Pelodictyon luteolum DSM 273: one gene and its partner. The protein of the gene in region 1 interacts with the protein of each later gene in a pairwise test. Links are inferred from orthologs where the notes say so. Each region holds a gene or a part of one and is shown in the gene's direction. Other genes may lie near its edges. The genes, in order: accC and ribD.

The links.
Region 2: the proteins of accC (region 1) and ribD interact in binary tests that used the Escherichia coli proteins (3 or more experiments, as listed by UniProt). The link is inferred for Pelodictyon luteolum DSM 273 from one-to-one orthologs.

What each region holds. Positions count from the first base shown.
Region 1 is NC_007512.1:2,170,826-2,179,927, forward strand. The notes cover bases 6,179-9,102. They hold accC (acetyl-CoA carboxylase biotin carboxylase subunit), read left to right. Parts: upstream 6,179-6,930; coding sequence 6,931-8,274; downstream 8,275-9,102. Other genes in these bases: efp (elongation factor P), read left to right, coding at 6,179-6,429; accB (acetyl-CoA carboxylase biotin carboxyl carrier protein), read left to right, coding at 6,448-6,909; rpoC (DNA-directed RNA polymerase subunit beta'), read right to left, coding at 8,499-9,102. In the rest of the region: alaS (alanine--tRNA ligase), read right to left, coding at 1-415; PLUT_RS10085 (hypothetical protein), read left to right, coding at 669-959; PLUT_RS10090 (2-oxoacid:acceptor oxidoreductase subunit alpha), read left to right, coding at 1,170-3,053; PLUT_RS10095 (2-oxoacid:ferredoxin oxidoreductase subunit beta), read left to right, coding at 3,057-4,085; PLUT_RS10100 (acetyl-CoA carboxylase carboxyltransferase subunit alpha), read right to left, coding at 4,220-5,227; PLUT_RS10105 (HU family DNA-binding protein), read right to left, coding at 5,370-5,645; more of efp, read left to right, coding at 5,863-6,178. UniProt on the Escherichia coli protein: This protein is a component of the acetyl coenzyme A carboxylase complex; first, biotin carboxylase catalyzes the carboxylation of the carrier protein and then the transcarboxylase transfers the carboxyl group to form malonyl-CoA.
Region 2 is NC_007512.1:836,909-846,010, forward strand. The notes cover bases 3,557-6,480. They hold ribD (bifunctional diaminohydroxyphosphoribosylaminopyrimidine deaminase/5-amino-6-(5-phosphoribosylamino)uracil reductase RibD), read left to right. Parts: upstream 3,557-4,430; coding sequence 4,431-5,531; downstream 5,532-6,480. Other genes in these bases: PLUT_RS03795 (NFACT RNA binding domain-containing protein), read right to left, coding at 3,557-3,803; PLUT_RS03800 (deoxycytidylate deaminase), read left to right, coding at 3,895-4,437; PLUT_RS03810 (DoxX family protein), read left to right, coding at 5,551-5,967; PLUT_RS03815 (ABC transporter ATP-binding protein), read left to right, coding at 5,977-6,480. Outside these bases: PLUT_RS11410 (DUF2934 domain-containing protein), read left to right, coding at 78-236; PLUT_RS03785 (LptF/LptG family permease), read left to right, coding at 395-1,723; PLUT_RS03790 (acyl-CoA thioesterase), read right to left, coding at 1,758-2,114; more of PLUT_RS03795, read right to left, coding at 2,160-3,556; more of PLUT_RS03815, read left to right, coding at 6,481-6,765; tpx (thiol peroxidase), read left to right, coding at 6,844-7,344; PLUT_RS03825 (riboflavin synthase), read left to right, coding at 7,480-8,133; PLUT_RS03830 (replication-associated recombination protein A), read left to right, coding at 8,134-9,102. UniProt on the Escherichia coli protein: Converts 2,5-diamino-6-(ribosylamino)-4(3h)-pyrimidinone 5'-phosphate into 5-amino-6-(ribosylamino)-2,4(1h,3h)-pyrimidinedione 5'-phosphate.

The sequences.
Region 1 (9,102 bases):
AGATGCGGGCGCTTTCATCGTCGTCGTGGTAGACGGTGGCGTAGAGCCGGTCGGCCGGCAGTTTCCATACTTCGGTGAGGAGCTCCCAGGCCCAGCTGATGGCTTCCTCTTTATAATAGTCGCCGAACGACCAGTTGCCGAGCATCTCGAAAAAGGTGTGGTGGTAGGTATCGCGCCCCACGTCTTCAAGGTCGTTGTGCTTGCCGGAAGCGCGGATGCACTTCTGGGTGTCGGCTGCACGGGTGTATGGCCTCGTGCCCTTTGCAAGGAAGACGTCCTTGAACTGGTTCATGCCGGCGTTGGTAAAAAGAAGCGTCGGGTCGTCGGCAGGAATGACCGGAGCGGAACGGACGATGGTGTGGCTCTTTGCGGCAAAAAAATCCAGGAAGGACTGCCTGATTTCTCGGGAATGCATAGCGAGGGTGAATCTGGTTTCTGTAGGGCCGTTTATGCCTTGAAGGCTCAATGGGCTGGCTCTTTCGGCGACAAAGTTAACCTTTTTACGCCCTTGTTGCCAACCAAATATGTATTGTTTTTCACGCCGGCAACCATCCCTTCCGGCAAAGTGAGCTGCATATGCAATCCCCCCATCTTCCGTAAAAAAGGATTATATTCATGGAGCTACCCGCTCCGGGGAGCCATACTCGAACACCAAAGGGAGGATCGCTATGAGCTGGGGAGTTGAAGATGAAGCCCGCCGCAAAGGGGTGAAAGCGTTGATGGATCTTTCCGAAAAGATCATGCGTGAAAACCCGAATCACGTCAACGATGTCAAAAAAAGCGACAGCGGATGCTGGATGGAACAGATGTACGGCATGCAGCGCTGCGACTTCTGCGACCTCGCCTCCGACTGCCCTATCCGCGAAGAGTCCGAGTGGCAGGCCTACCTGAAGGAAAACAACATCGTCATCGAAAAAAATCCCCCTGGAGAGGGAGGACCCGCACCAGCCGGCACCTGACAACGGAGGCTGGATATTAGGGGCTTGCGTAAGCCCGAATGATGCCTTATATTCTATACTTTAGCGTAGAATGCAGCAGGGGGCGCCCTGTATCTCATCACCCGCCAGCAATACATTTCACCATACAGCGACCCGATGAACGCCATGAGGGGATGTTCACCGCTGGGAGGATTTTGCTGTTTATCAACCTTGAAAAGTAATTAAGGGACAATGACTGACACAAAAACGACAACACGACAGGTCAATGTGACATCGAAAACCAGCGTGACGGTGCTCTTCGCCGGCGACTCTGGTGACGGCATGCAGCTGACCGGCACGCAGTTCGCCAACACCGTCGCGGTGTACGGGTCCGACCTGAATACCTTCCCGAACTTCCCCTCGGAGATCCGCGCCCCGGCCGGCACCATCTCAGGCGTTTCGGGCTTCCAGATGCAGTTCGGCAGCACCGCCGTCTACACTCCCGGCGCAAAGTTCGACGTACTCATCGCCATGAACGCGGCAGCATTGAAGTCGAACATCGACAAGCTTCACCATGGCGGCATCATCATCACCGATACCGACGGATTCGATGCCAAGAACCTGAAGCTCTCGGGCTACGGCGAAGGCAACAGCCCGCTTGAGGACGGATCGCTTCAGGACTATACTCTCTTTGAAATCCCGGTTGTTTCACTCACCCGCGCTGCTCTCGCCGACACCGGTCTCAGCGTGAAGAACATCGACCGCTGCAAGAACATGTTCATCCTGGGCATCCTCTACTGGCTCTACAGCCTGCCCATCGACACCACCGTCAAGACCCTGCAGACGAAATTCAAGAACAAGGCCGACATTGCCGAGGCCAACATCAAGGCGGTACAGGCAGGTTATAATTTCGGTGACGAAACCGACATGTTCGCACAGTTCGGGCGCTTCGAAGTCGGCCCTGCAGCGATGAAGAAGGGTACCTACCGCCGTGTCACAGGCAACGAGGCAGCCGCCATCGGTCTTGCCGCCGCATCGAAGAAAGCCGGCCTGAAGCTCTTCCTCGGCTCCTACCCGATCACCCCGGCTACCGAGATCCTCCAGGCGCTCGCCAACATGAAGAAGTGGGGCGTGAAGACGTTCCAGGCCGAAGATGAAATCGCCGGCGTACTTTCAAGCATCGGCGCATCCTACGGCGGCGCGCTCGCCGCCACAAGCACCTCCGGACCCGGCCTTGCGCTCAAGTCCGAGGCGCTCGGCCTTGCCGTCATCATGGAACTGCCGCTCGTCGTCATGAACGTGCAGCGCGGCGGCCCCTCAACAGGCCTTCCGACCAAGCCCGAACAGTCCGACCTCTTTATCGCCATGTACGGCCGCCACGGCGACGCTCCGATGCCCGTCATCGCCGCCTACTCGCCGGTCGACTGCTTCTATGCAGCCTACGAGGCCGCAAAGATCGCCGTCGAGCATATGACCCCGGTCATCTGCCTCACCGACGGCTACCTCGCATTCAGCTCCGAGCCGATGCTGATCCCCTCACCCGACAGCCTCCTGGAAGTGAAGCCGGTCTTCGCAAAACCCAGGAACGAAGGCGACGACCCCTACCTGCCCTACAAGCGCAATCAGCTCGGCGTAAGGGAGTGGGCCGTTCCCGGCACCAAGGGCCTCGAGCACCGCGTCGGAGGGCTTGAGAAGGCGAATGAAACCGGCAACGTGTCGCACGACCCCCTCAACCATCAGCTGATGACGGATCTCCGCATGGAGAAGGTCGCACGCATCGCCGACTGCATCCCGCTCCAGACCATCGACAATGGAGCAGAGAAGGGCGACCTGCTCGTGCTCGGATGGGGTTCGACCTACGGCGCCATCAAGATCGCCGTCGACCGTGCCCTCAAAGCCGGCCACAGCGTCGCACACGCCCACCTGCGCTACCTTAATCCCTTCCCGAAAAACCTCGGCGAGATCCTCAGGAACTACAAGAAAGTGCTCATTCCCGAGAACAACTGCGGCCAGCTGCTGCTCATGATCAGGGACCAGTTCCTCATCGAGCCGGTAGCGTTCAACAAGGTCGAGGGACTGCCGTTCAACGAGATGGAAATCGAAGCAAAAATCACCGATATCGTAAAGGAGCTTTAAATCATGACCGATACACTAACCACCCTGACCGCCAAGGATTTCACCTCCAATCAGGAGCCAAAATGGTGCGCCGGCTGCGGAGACCATGCGGTCCTGCAGCAGCTGAAAAGCGCTATGGCCGACCTTAACCTCAAGACTGAAGAGGTTGTCGTGGTATCCGGCATCGGATGCTCCTCCCGCCTCCCCTACTACGTGGCCACATATGGGGTGCACGGCATCCACGGCCGCGCCCTGCCGGTTGCCAGCGGCCTGAAAGCCGCCCGCCCCGAACTCAACGTCTGGGTCGCGACCGGAGACGGTGACGCCCTTTCCATCGGCGGCAACCATTACATCCACACCATCAGGCGCAACCCCGACCTGAATGTGATCCTGCTCAACAACGAGATCTACGGTCTGACCAAGGGCCAGTACTCTCCGACCTCGAAGATCGGCCAGAGGACGGTGACCTCACCCAACGGCCTGATCGATTACCCGATAAACACCATTGCCCTGACGCTCGGCGCCGGTGGCACCTTTGTTGCAAGGGTGACGGACCGCGACGGCAAGTTCATGCGCGAAATCTTCAAGCGCGGAGCCCGGCACCGCGGCACCTCGCTGATTGAAATCTATCAGAACTGCCCGATCTTCAACGACAACGCCTTCTCGGCTTTCACCGACCGCGAGCGTAAGGCCGACACCACGCTGTATGTAGAGCATGGTCAGCCGCTGGTATTCGGCAAGGAAAGCGACAAGGGCATCCGCCTCGACGGCTTCAAACCGGTCGTTGTCAACCTCAACGATGCCTCGGTATCGAAAAACGACCTCTGGATCCACGATGAGGGCGACTTCAACAAAGCCAACATCCTCTCACGCTTCTTCGACAATCCGAATGCTTCCGAGGACTTCCCCCCGAGGCCATTCGGCATTTTCTATGTGGAAGACCGCTTCACCTACGAAGATGCGCTCACCGCACAGGTCGAAAAGGCTCAGGAGAACGGCGAAGGAACGCTCGAGGCCCTGCTTGCAGGCAACAGCACCTGGACCATCAAGTAACCCCTGCCTGAACAAACAGGACGGGCATAACAGAAAAGCCGGCTGCAGAGCCGGCTTTTCTGTTTCTACACTAATCCATGTACTCCCCGTTAAACCTCCGGATAAACCCGGAGACTGCGGGCCGGAGGCGGTGTTCACCCTTCGTCGTTCCACACGCCCATGGCGGAGAACTTTTCAATACGGTTGTTGACAAGCTCTTTCTCCGGCACAGGCATGAGCGCCTTCAGCTCTTCGATGAGCATCCCTTTCAAGGTGGAGGCCATAGCCTCGGGGTCGGTATGCGCACCACCCATCGGTTCAGGTATGATGCGGTCGATAATTCCCTGCTTCAGGAGGTCTTCCGCCGTGAGCTGCAGCGCCTCGGCCGCCTGCTCCTTATAGTTCCAGCTCCGCCACAGGATGGACGAGCAGCTTTCAGGGGAGATGACGGAGTACCAGCTGTTTTCAGCCATCAGGATGCGGTCACCGACACCGAGACCGATGGCACCGCCGCTTGCGCCTTCACCAATGATGACGACGATGACCGGGACGGTAAGCTTGGCCATTTCATAGAGATTGCGGGCGATGGCCTCAGCCTGTCCGCGCTCTTCGGCCTCGATGCCGGGGAATGCCCCGGGGGTATCGATGAGGGTGATGACGGGCTTCCGGAACTTCTCTGCGAGCTTCATCAGCCTGAGCGCCTTGCGGTACCCTTCGGGCTGGGCCATGCCAAAGTTGCGGTAAAGGTTCGACTTGGTGTCGCGACCTTTCTGGTGGCCGATCACCATAACCGGCTGGGAGTATCCCGATGCACGGTCTTCCAGGCGGGCGAACCCGCCGACGATAGCCTTGTCATCGCTGAAGTGCCGGTCGCCGGCCAGTTCAACGAAGTCACAGGTCATCATGTAGATGTAATCGAGCGTATAGGGGCGTTCCGGGTGGCGGGCCAGCTGCACCTTCTGCCACCTGGTAAGGTTTTTGTAGATCGACCGCCGAAGTGCGTCGACCTTCTTTTCCAGAGTTTCAATTTCTTTCGAGAGCGCATCGCTCTCCACGGGTGCCTGTTCGCGGGAGCTGCTCCGGAGACACTCGCGCATCTCGTTCAGCTTGGCTTCCAGTTCAACAACGGGCCGTTCAAAATCCAGCACGACATTCGTAGCCATAGTGCGTAGTATAATATAAGATGGTCGCCTCCTTCGCCCCCTTATGGGGTTCGGACGCGGTTAGCGATAAAAAAAGCCCATCAGGCAGATGCCCGGATGGACTTTTTTATAATAATACAGCACAAAGCGGGAGAGAAGGGGATTATCCACCGACCTCGTCCTTGAGCGCCTTGCCAGGCTTGAACTTCACAACTTTCTTGGCAGGAATGGTGATGGCCTTTCCGGTCTGGGGATTGCGTCCCTGACGTGCAGCCCTGTCGCCCGTGGTGAAGGTGCCGAAGCCAACGAGAGTGACATCGTCGCCGCCCTTGAGGGAGGAGGTAACGACATTGATGAAAGCGTTGACTGCGCGCTCGGCATCAACTTTGGTAAGTTTGGCCTGTGCGGCAATCTTCTCTACTAACTCAGCTTTTGACATGTGGCATTGTTTTTTGTTGAAGTAAAACCCGATCAATAATGCAAAGGTACTAATGGAATGAATTTAAACAGTACTTCATAAAGATGCAATCTGTTTTTACCCATAAAAGCCAATAGATTCGGCTATTTGAAGTTCGTCGTGCGCTATGTTATATTCACTATCTTTGATTCGGGGATTCCAGGAGGAGGCCCCGGTACGTAAATATTTCACCCGAGCAATGACTTCGATCAGCAACATATCCAAAGGTTCCATCATCCGATTCAAGGGGGAACCCCATATCATGGAAAGCCTTGTACACCGAACGCCGGGCAATCTCCGGGCATTTTATCAAGCAAGCATGCGCAATCTCAAAAGCGGCCGAAACGTCGAGTACCGCTTCAGCGCCACAGAGTCCGTCGATCTCATCGTCACCGAACGGAAGGAGTACCAGTACCTCTATCCAGACGGCAGCGACTTTGTCATGATGGACAACGAAACCTTCGACCAGATCAATGTCCCCGAATCGGCAATCGGTCCTGCAGTCCGCTTTCTCAAGGACGGTGTGAACGCCATGATAGTATTTTCAGATGACGGTGCCATTCTCAGCGTCGAGCTCCCGACCTTTGTCGAAGTGGAGATCACTGAGACCAGCCCTGCCACAAAGGACGACCGGGCCACCAGCGGCACCAAGACCGCGGTGATTGAAACCGGCGCCGAGGTCAATGTTCCCATGTTTCTTCAGACCGGCAGCATCATCCGCGTCGACACCCGCAGCGGGGAGTACATTGAGCGGGTAAAAAAATAACCTAAAGCCTCACCTATCATGAATCTCAACGAAATCAAGCAGCTCATCGGCCTCGTCAACGGCTCTGATCTTCAGGAAGCCATCATCGAAGAGGGTGACTTCAAGATCATCCTCCGCCGCAGCGTACCCCAGAGTGTGCAGTACGCACCGGCTCCCGCTCCCGCACCGGCTGCTCCAGCTGTCGCGCCTGCGGCAGCTCCGGCACCTGTCGTCGAAGCAACCCTCACCGCTCAGGCTGCCGGATTGATCGACGTCTGCTCACCGATCGTCGGCACCTTCTATCAGGCGTCCTCACCCGATGCCGCTCCCTTCGTCAGCGTCGGCGACACCGTGAAGAAAGGCGACATTCTCTGTATCATCGAAGCCATGAAGCTGATGAACGAGATCGAAGCCGAGATTTCCGGCACCATTGCCGAAATTCTTGTCGAAAACGGCCAGCCGATCGAGTACGACCAGCCCCTTTTCCGCATCAAACCCTAAACAATGCCATCCCCAACAACCGTGTTCAAGAAAATCCTTGTCGCAAACCGGGGCGAAATCACCCTTCGCATCATGCAGACCTGCCGTGAGATGGGCATCAGCACGGTTGCAGTCTATTCAAAAGTAGATGCTGATTCGATCCATGTGAAGTATGCCGACGAGGCAGTCTGCATCGGACCCGCCCTGTCGAAGGAGAGCTACCTCAACATCCCGCGCCTGATGGCCGCGGCCGAGGTCACCAATGCCGATGCGATCCATCCCGGTTACGGGTTCCTCGCCGAAAATGCCGATTTTTCCGATGTCTGCGCTTCGGCCGGCATCAAGTTCATCGGCCCTTCGGCCAGGATGATCAACCAGATGGGCGACAAGAACACCGCAAAGTCGACCATGATCGCGGCTAACGTCCCGGTCGTTCCCGGCAGCCCCGGTCTCGTCACCGACCTCAAGGAAGCCATTGCCGTAGCGAAAAAGACCGGCTACCCCGTCATCATCAAGCCGACCGCAGGTGGCGGAGGAAAGGGGATGCGGGTCGTGCATGAGGAAAGCCAGCTTGAAAAAGCGCTCAACACGGCAAGAAGCGAAGCCGAGCAGGCTTTCGGCAACAGCGGCGTTTATATAGAGAAGTTCCTCGAGAATCCCCGTCATGTTGAAATCCAGATCCTTTCGGACCAGCACGGCAACACCCTTCACCTCGGCGAGCGCGACTGCACCGTGCAGCGCCGCCACCAGAAACTGATTGAAGAGACTCCCTCCCCGGTAGTCGATGAGGCGCTGCGTAAAAGAATGGGTGATGCGGCCGTTGCAGCCGCAAAGGCAATCAACTATGAGGGTGCTGGCACCATCGAGTTCCTGCTCGACCGCCACAAGGACTTCTATTTCATGGAGATGAATACCCGCATCCAGGTCGAGCATCCAGTCACCGAAGAGCGCTACGATGTGGATATCGTGAAGGAACAGATTCTGATTGCGGCCGGCGAGTCGCTCAAAGGACGCGTCTTCACCCCGAAGGGTCACTCCATAGAGTGCCGCATCAACGCAGAGGACCCGGAGCACATGTTCCGACCCTCACCAGGCAAACTTCAGGTGTTCCACACGCCCGGTGGGCATGGCGTCAGGGTAGATTCGCACTGCTATGCGAGCTACGTGGTACCATCCAACTACGACTCCATGATCGGCAAGCTGATTGTCACTGCACATACCCGTGAAGAAGCCATCGAGCGGATGTCGCGCGCGCTTGACGAGTTCATCGTCGTCGGAATACAGACGACCATCCCCTTCCACAAACAGGTGATGCATAACCCTGTTTTCCGCAGCGGCGACTACGACACCAGTTTCCTCGACAGCTTCCGCTTCGAAAAGAAGTAATCAGGCTGCACTCCGGAATGCGTCTCTTTCCGCACGCACTGGCTATACGTCGCTTTTGGAAAAGGCCGCCCCGAAGGGCGGCCTTTTCCATTTTCCAGCCACAACCAGCATCTGGTCCGGGTATCCATAGCCGAATCAACAACCGGATAAGAACAAGTAAAGCCGCCCGAAGGCAGCTTTACTTGTTAACTCTCCCGGGATGACTATCCCGACAATGAAGCAGCTTACTCGTCCATCGCTTCGCGGCGAGCCTGCGCTTCGGCTTCAGCGGCCGCTGCTGCGGCATCTGAGGCTTCAATCGCTTCTCCACCAAGGCGGATGGCCTTGTACTTCTTCAGTCCGGTACCGGCCGGGATCAGCTTGCCGACGATGACATTCTCCTTCAGACCTGCAAGATGGTCGACCTTGCCGGCGACTGCCGCATCGGTGAGCACCTTGGTGGTCTCCTGGAAGGAGGCCGCCGAGATGACACTCTCAGTCTGGAGTGCGGCGCTTGTGATGCCGAGCAGGACCGGATGCGAGGTTGCCTGAAGGGCGGGCTCGAAGGCGATGAGCTGTTTTTCGTTCTTGCGCAGGTCACGGTTGAGTTTGGTGATCTCGCGCAGGCGATGGAGCTGGTCGTCCTGAATCCTCGGCGGAGCATCGCCCCGCTCGCTGATACGCACCTTTTCGGACACGTTTTCGTTGGCCTCCAGGAAGACACTGCGATCGATTAGGTCGCCGGGAAGCAGCTCGGTATCACCGGGCTCCTCGACGCGGACCTTCTGCAGCATCTGGCGTACAATCACTTCAAGGTGCTTGTCGTTGATTTCCACACCTGCGTTGATC
Region 2 (9,102 bases), 1.3 Mb from region 1 along the record:
ATGGTGCGTATTGCTTCTTGCAGTACGCATAATGCTGATACCGTTCGTAACGATGGCTAAATCAAAAATACACTACAATGTCAGATGAAACGTTTGAGAGGGCTGCTGAAACGCAGGAAGAGCGGGAAGAGCGGATTCGGCTTGCGGCTTATTTTCTCTGGAAAGAAAGCGGTGAACCCGAAGGCGCTGATCTGGATCACTGGCTGAATGCAGAAGAGTACGGCGAGGAGGGATGAACGGACTTTCGGGTTGAGTGCACCGATTTGCATAAAGGACTTACGGCGGCCACCTGTAAGTCCTTTTTTTTATTCGATCCGAACCTGAGGGCCGGGGGATCCCGGGGTCCCTTGCGGTTTGTTTTTTGTGTATATTCCCCCAAACAGGAACCCCGCATATGAAAATCATCGACCGCTATATACTCAAGTCCCTCGTCGGTCCGTTTTTCCTTGCCTTCCTGACCATCATGTTTGTCCTCATCCTCCAGTTCTTCGCGAATTTCGCAGACCGCTTCATCGGCCGGGGGATCGACTTTATGTCGCTCATTGAACTGCTTGCGCTGCAGTCCGCCTGGATGGTGGGGCTTGCAGCTCCCATGGCTGTGCTCATCGGTGTTGTCATGGCGTTCGGCTCCCTGACGACCACCTCGGAAATGACTGTCTTCCGGGCTTCGGGCCTTTCGCTCTACCGGCTGATGCTGCCTGTGGTCATTGTCGGGTTCCTGCTCTCTCTTCTTGTTGAACGCTTCAACAACGTGGTTCAGCCTCAGGTCAAATACAAGGCGCGGTCGCTGATGAGCGACATCGCCAAGGCAAAACCCACATTCGGCATCACTGAAAACGCCTTTTCACCGCTCGTCGACGGATACTCCATCCTGGTGCAGCATGCCGATGAAAAAACCGGCAGTATCGGCGACATCATCATCTATGATGCGACCCGGAAGGATTACCGGAGTGTCATCACCGCAAAGGACGGCGTCATCGATTTTTCCGCTGACGGGCGCTACCTTGTCATGATGCTCTCCGATGGCCAGATCCATGAGGTGCAGGTTCCCGGGCACCGGCTTTACAGGAAGATGGAGTTTGACCGGCACCGGTTTGTGTTTGAATCGACCGGATTCGGGTTTTCCAGAAGTTCAGAGAACCGGGCCCGTTCGGGAGGCCATGAGCTGTCAGCTCGCGAACTGCTCTCGGTTGCCGAGGAGTACCGTCAGCAGGTCGAGGTGGCCGAACGCAAAATCAGCATGCCGATCGACATGTTCGAGCAGGCCATTTCGTTGGTCGCGCCATCCAACGCCGTCAACTATCCGGAAGTCAGGGGCGGAAGCAATGTCAGGGCTGTTACGGCTGTTGCCGGATACATCGACCGGCAGCTCGGTCTGGTTGAGAGCGAGCTGAAGGTCATTGACATGAACCAGATGCTCTACAACCGGTATATGGCCGAATACCACAAGAAATATGCCCTTGCGTTTGCCTGCTTCGTGTTCGTGCTGATCGGCGCCCCGCTCGGCGTTCTTGCCCGCAGGGGTGGTTTCGGGATCGGCGCAGTGCTCTCCCTTCTCTTTTTCGTGCTCTACTGGGTGCTGATGATCACCGGCGAGAACATGGCCGAGTGGGGCGTGCTTCCACCTGCCGTGGCTATATGGATGGCTGATGTCGTCATTGCCGTTATCGGCAGTACCCTTACCGTCAGCCTGACCACCGCCGTTTTCCGGTCAAGCCGCTAAAGGTCTGTCTGCAGTACCGTGTCGTGGCAGAGAACTAACACGGTATCGGCGTTTTACTGCCCTCTTCGTCAACCGCGACGAAGGTGATGTTGGTGCTGAAGGCCATGACCCGCTCACGATTCTCTATTTTTTCAGTGAAGACCTGCACGGTGTACTCCACCGAAGTGCGTCCGACGCGCTTCTTCGTGGTTTCGAAGCGGAGGATGGTGCCGCCGCGGATGCTTTTGCGGAACTCGACCCGGTCCATTGCTACCGTGACGAAGTTGCAGCCGGGGAAGTCGAGGGTCACGGCGATGTAGCTGACCTCGTCGATCCATTTCAGGAGGTTGCCGCCGAAGAGGAATCCGTAGTGGTTGAGGTGTTCGGGGAGAACGAGCTTGAAGTTTTCCATATGTTTTCTGACTGGTGTCGTTTGGGGGTGGAAGGGGGGCTGTGGTTAGGGGTTTTGCTGGCTGCCGTCTTTCGATGGGCGCACAAAGAACACTCGTTCGCTCTCCACAACAACCTGGCCGGCGGGAAGATTCCTGCCCCGGCGGACATGTTTTTTCAGGGTCTGGATGACCGGGACCAGGCTGGAATGTTTGGCCGATGAATGCCATGCGGCGATGGAGGCTGCCTTGAGGATCTCATCGGTATGGTCCGGCCCCGACCCTCTCAGCACGCAGTGCGATCCGGAGGCTCCCCGGGCGTGGAGCCAGATGTCGTCCGGCTTTGCATGCTTGAAGGTCAACAGGTCGTTGTTCAGGGCGTTTCTGCCGATGAAGAGGGTCGCCGTGTCGGAGATCCTGATGGTTCTGAAGGGTGTTGCGCTGTTTTTATTGCCCTTTCCCGACTGGAGGACTGATGCCCAGGGCTGTTGCTCCAGCTCCCTTTTGAACCGTGCGGCTTCGTGCGGGTTCCCGGGTTCCATGGAGCGCAGGAGTTCCTTCCCGATCGTTGCCTCCTGCCGCTCCAGCTCGGCTCTCCGTGTTTCCATGCCCTCCATGCTGCTCCTCGCTTTGGCTGCTTTTCTGAAGTAACGGGCCGCGTTCTGCTGCAGGCTGAGTTCCGGCTGCAGCGGGATGGTGAGGGAGGGGGTGCCCTCCCGGAAGATGTTTCCGACGGTTATCGACGAGGGGTCGGTGCGCTCCCGGTACAGCGAGGCGATGAGGAGGTGGCCGAAGGTTTCATGCGTTGCGCCAAGTTCCTCCAGAGCCTTGGGGTCCATTGCTTCGAGCTCCGTCCTGATTTTTTTCAGGCGGGTTTCAATGGCGCCCTGCACCTCCTTCATTTTTCCCTCGGTGTTCATCCTTCTGAGGGTTGCGGTGCTGTATGCCCTGAGCCCTTCAAGGACGCTCTCTGCCGCTTGCCCTCCAGCAACCGGGCAGGCGAGGATGCTGAACTTCGGCGTTCCCGATGCTGAAACAGGGAGATGCGGCGTAGGGTTCAGGAGCTCAAGGGCAAGGGCGCTGAACTGCAGGAAGAGGTTCTCTATCGAGATGTCGCCCCCGGCTCGCCGGAGGAGTTCCCGCCCGAGCGCCCGGTCGAATCCCGGCAGGCCCGCACCGGGATCCCTGCCGCTTTCTGCATTCCGCTGGATGTGCCGGTAAAACAGTTCCGGTGACCCGGCCAGCTGCTGGAGCCCGACTGCGATGGAGGGCTTGTCTTCTCCCGGGATGTCCGGGTGTGGCGGCACGGTTTCTTTTCCGAACGTTCTCTGGACCCGGCCGTCGGGGGAGAGGAGGAGGACTGCTGTTTTGGCTGCGAACACCTGGATGGCGAGAGTGTGGCCATCGCCAAGGCTGATGCAGAGCTCCCTGTCCCGGGGGTGCATTGCTACTGCCCTGATTTTCATCTCCGCAACCTCATTCCAGAGGGTCGCGCTGTTGCTTTTTTTCCGGTGGTGCCCGTGCCGGGTGAAGAGGGAGACCTGCGGGCTGCGGGTGAAGATGACGAGCTCAATGGGTTCGCCGCCGGCGGTCGTGCAGCTGAGGGTCATTTCTCCCTCTGCCTGTGAATGGATGCCTTCGAGAATGCCGCCCTCCAGCGCCCGCTGGAGCTCGCCCTGTGCGTGAAGGAGTGTAAAGTAATTGCGGTGCATCGGAGGCGAAAGGTTGCGTGTCGACGATCTTTTTCTCTATTTTAGAAAAAATGTCGGGTTTCTTTCACGAATGCTTGAAAATAAAAGGGTTATGGCCGAAGAGACAACTGCCGGCTGCTGTTGCGGCAATGACGCGGGCGAAGGGAGCCGGGGGACTGAAAAACGGCTGGGATGGCATGAATATTTCATGAGCGTCGCTCATCTGATTTCCCGCAGGGCAACCTGCACGAGGGGCCATATCGGCGCGGTCATCGTGCGCGACCACAGCATCCTCTCTACAGGATACAACGGAGCGCCCTCCGGCCTGCCGCACTGCAACGAGACCAACTGCAGGATCTACCGCAGCACGCATCCCGACGGGACGGTGGAGGAGAACTGCGTGAACACCATCCATGCTGAAATCAATGCCATCGCTCAGGCGGCCAAGCACGGGGTCTCCATCAGCGACTCCGACATATACATCACGGCAAGCCCCTGCATCCACTGTTTGAAGGTGCTCATCAACGTGGGCATCAAGACCATCTATTACGACAAGCCCTACAAGATCGAGCATATCGCCGAACTCCTGCGCCTTTCGGGCATCAGACTGGTGCAGGTGCATGTTGAAGAGGGCGATAAAGGCTGCACATGCTGACAGAGGCTGACGCCTGCCATATGGCCCGATGCATCGAGCTGGCACTCCAGGGCGCCGGCTCCGTCAGCCCGAACCCCATGGTCGGTTCCCTCATCGTGTGTGATGGCTCGGTCATCGGGGAAGGGTATCATATGCAGTGCGGCGGACCGCACGCCGAAGTGAACGCCATTGCCGCAGTTTCTGACCCGTCACTCCTTTCACGCAGCACCCTCTACGTCAACCTTGAGCCCTGTTCCCATTTCGGGCGAACGCCGCCCTGTTCCGATCTCATCATAGAGAAAATGATACCCCGGGTCGTCGTCGGGTGCCGCGACCCGAATCCGAAGGTTGCCGGCAGGGGGATTATGCGCCTCCGGGACAGCGGGGTCGATGTGTATGAAGGGGTGCTGGAAGCTGAGTGCCTGCGCCTGAACGAGGCGTTCATCACGAGTCATACGAAAGGCCGCCCGTTCGTGGCCCTGAAGATCGCCGAAACCCTTGACGGACGGATTGCAACTGCTGATGGCGCATCGAAATGGATTACCGGCAGCGAAGCCCGCAGGGAGGTCCACCGCCTCCGGAGCACGTATGATGCCGTGCTCGCCGGTGCGGCGACCGTGCTTCTGGACCGCGCGCAGCTGACTGTCCGCGACGTGGAGGGGCGGAATCCTCTCCGGGTGGTGCTGGACTCCGGGCTCCGGGTTCCGTTCGACGCTCCCGTCTTCAGCAGCGACGCCCCGACCCTGGTCTTTGCCGCCGGCAGGATGCAGGGCACCACGGAGGCCTCGGCAGCCGAAAAGAAGGGGATTGAAGTGGTGTTCGTCCGTGAGGTCCCGGGAGGGCTCGATCTTTCTCAGGTGCTCCGGGAGCTGCACCGGCGCGACGTGCTTTCTCTCCTTGTCGAGTCGGGGAGCCGGCTTTCAGCCGCATTTGTCCGTGCCGGCCTTGCCGACAAGCTGCTGATGTTCATCGCCCCGAAACTCTTCGGCGCTGACGCCCTCCCCTCATTCGCACCCCTCGCAGTCGAGGCTCCCTCCGGGGCCGTCCAGCTCGAGTTCGGGCAATCGAAGGCGTTTGGCCGGGACATCCTGCTTGAAGCCTATTTCCAACCATAATCAACCGGGAGACTTTCCGATGCTTGAGCGATTCGTCAACAACAGCGACTTGGGTAAACTCCTGCTGCGCATCTCTGTCGGCGGCCTGATGCTGTTCCATGGGGTGCATAAACTCCAGCACGGCTACGCTTTCCTTGCCGGGATGCTGGAAAAGGCCGACCTGCCGGCCTATCTCTCCCACGGCATCCTCGTTGGTGAGATCCTGGCTCCGCTCTTCATCGTCCTCGGCCTCTATACCCGTCTTGCCGCCCTTACCGAGGCATTCGTCATGGTGATGGCCGTCTATCTGGCACACATGAAGGACCTTACCTCTTTTTCCGAGCACGGCGGCTACGTCCTTGAGCTTCAAGCGCTTTTCCTTTTCGGCTCCCTCGCCATCTTTTTTCTCGGGGCGGGCAGGTTCGCATTTTCTAAAGGCAGCGGCCTCTGGAAATAGGGGAGCGTGGTGAAGGAACTCTCCATCGACATCCGCAGCGTCACCGCATACCGCGGCGGAAGACGGGTACTGTCCGGTTTTTCTTTCCAGCAGGAGGCCGGGGTGCATACGGCAATCCTCGGTCCGAACGGATCGGGGAAGAGCACGCTCCTGCAGCTTGCAGCCTGCGAGCTCTACCCGGTCGATATGGCGGAGAGCTCCCTTGAGGTCTTCGGCCGCCGGAACTGGGATGTCAACCTGCTTCGCCGGCGCCAGGGCATCATCTCCCATGACCTGCAGTCGCACTACCTCCCGGGAACGAGGGGTCTCGATGTGGTGCTTTCAGGGGCCAGGGCGAGCATCGGTACCTGGGCGCATCAGGAGTTCAGCGCCGACGAGATGAGCCGGGCGGAAGTACTCATGAACGAACTCGGCCTCAGCGGCCTTCGGGAGCGCAGGTTTGGTGACCTCTCGACCGGTGAGCAGCGTCGCTTCATCCTCGCCCGTGCGCTCTTTCTGGACCCCGAACTGCTGCTGTTCGATGAGCCGACCTCCGGACTTGACCTCAGTGCCGCATTCCACTACCTCAAGACACTTCGCCGGCTGATGCAGCGGGAGAAAACGGTGCTTCTCGTGACCCATCATGTCCATGAGATACCTCCCGAAATCGGCCGGGTGGTGCATATGAAGGAGGGGCGCATTGTCGCCGACGGTCCGAAAGAGACCATGCTCACCGCGCCGCTTCTTTCTGAACTGTTCGATGTCCCGTTGCGGGTTGCCGCCGTGGAGGGCTGGTATCAGGTTTTTCCGGGGGACTGAGGGGAACTCTCTGCGTTGACAGACGGTTCGTTTCTCCTCGGAGTCTTTTTTTTTTTCAAACCAATCAATGATTTGTTTATGGCCACCATCACCCTCAAGGGCAACCCTGTACACACCTCCGGAACCCTTCCGGCCGTCGGCACTGAAGCTCCTTTTTTCTGCCTCGTGAAAACCGATCTCAGTGAAGCCGGTCCTGCTGATTTTGCCGGACGCCGTATGGTGCTCAACATTTTTCCGAGTCTGGATACAGCAGTCTGCGCTGCTTCCGTCAGGCGCTTCAACCAGGAAGCCGCAGCACTCGACAACACGGTCGTGCTCTGTATTTCAGCAGATCTTCCCTTCGCCCACAACCGGTTCTGCGAGCTTGAGGGGCTGACGGATGTCATTGCGCTTTCCGTGTTCCGTTCCCCCGAGTTCGGCCGCGATTATGGCGTGACCCTCACCGACGGACCGCTGAAGGGCCTGCTTTCACGAGCCGTGGTCGTAGTCGACGCAGACGGACGTGTGGCATACAGCGAGCAGGTGCCCGAAATCGTGCAGGAACCCGACTACGCAGCAGCCCTCAAGGCACTGCAGTGAGCTGAGGTTCTGTTTTTATCCAGAGAGAGAGAGAGAGAGGTGCCGGCCGTGAAGCCGGCACTCTTTCGTTGTGCGGCTTTGCCGGCAACGGGCGGGGCGATATATTGGGGAAAACTGCAAACAGGAAGGAAAGCAATGTTCACCGGAATAATCAAGGATGTCGGCCGCGTTCAGGGGCTTTCCCGTCAAAAGGGGGGCCTCCGGCTCCGTGTCCGTCACAGCGGAGCAGAGAGCCTTGAAGGCCTCTCGGTCGATGAAAGTGTCAGCATCAACGGTGCCTGCCAGACCGTCGTCCGGGTTGAGGCGCACTCGTTCGAGGTCGATACCGTCGAGGAGACGCTGAAGAAAACGAGCCTCGGAGACCTCCATGAGGGCTCGCTGGTGAACCTTGAGCGCGCGCTCCGCCCCATCGACCGGCTCGGCGGGCATTTTGTCCTCGGCCATGTCGACTGCACCGCTCCGGTATCCTCGGTACGTGATCTCGGAAGCAGCCGCGAGATCTCGGTCACCTTCCCCGAAGCGTTCTCCCCCCTGATCGTTTCTGCCGGTTCCATCACCATCGACGGAGTCAGCCTCACGGTTGCGCGTCTCGATGGGCTCCGTTTCACCGTCGCCCTCATTCCCTATACTTTCGCCCATACTACCCTTAACGCCCTCGTGGCGGGGAGCCGGGTCAACCTGGAGTTCGACATCCTTGGCAAATATGTGGCGCGCCAAACCGGTTCGGGCGTTTCACAGGCCGACGGATCAGTAATCAGCGAGGCATGGCTGCAGGAGAGGGGGTTCTAGGTGGCAGCTCCGAAGGACAGCCAGCCGGACCTTTTCGGCTCACCTCCGCCCTCTTCGGGTGCCGGCGCGTTCCAGCCGCTTGCCGAGCGGGTTCGGCCCCAAAGCATCGATGAGATGGCCGGCCAGGAGCACCTTGTCGGCCCCATGGGGCCGCTGCGGCGCTTTCTCGGCGGGGGGCAGCTGCCCTCCATGATCTTCTGGGGGCCTCCCGGATCGGGCAAGACCACCCTTGCGGAAATCTGCGCCTCGGCGCTCGACTTCCGCTTCGAGCAGCTTTCCGCCATCGAGTCCGGTGTGAAGGACGTGCGCAGGGTGCTTGAAAACGCTGCATCCTCAAGGGCAAGGGGGATCCGCACCCTGCTTTTCATCGACGAGATCCACCGATTCAACAAGTCGCAGCAGGATACGCTCCTGCACGCCATTGAACAGGGTGTGGTTGTGCTGATCGGCGCGACTACGGAAAACCCCTCGTTCGAAATCAACGCCGCCCTGCTCAGCAGGATGCAGGTCTATACCCTTAAATCCCTCGGCCCTGAAGACATCCGCCTGGTCGTTACCCGGGCCCTTTCAGTCGATCCGCTGTTCCGGGACCGCCATGTGCAGGTGGAGGACATGGAGTTCCTCCTCCGGTTTTCTGGAGGTGACGCCCGAAAGGCACTCAACGCCCTTGAGGCTGCGTTTCTGCTTATTGCGGAGGATGAGGATCCGGCGCTTATCGGCAGAGATCTCTTGGAGCGCGCGCTCCAGCACCGTGCACCGATTTATGACCATGGCGGGGAGGCGCATTACAATACTGTCTCTGCCTTCATCAAGTCCATGCGGGGTTCCGACCCCGATGCCGCATTGTTCTGGCTTGCCCGCATGATTGAAGGGGGAGAGGATCCCCGCTTCATTGCCCGGCGCCTTGTCATATTCGCCAGCGAGGATATCGGCAACGCCGATCCCTACGCCATAACCCTCGCCGTATCT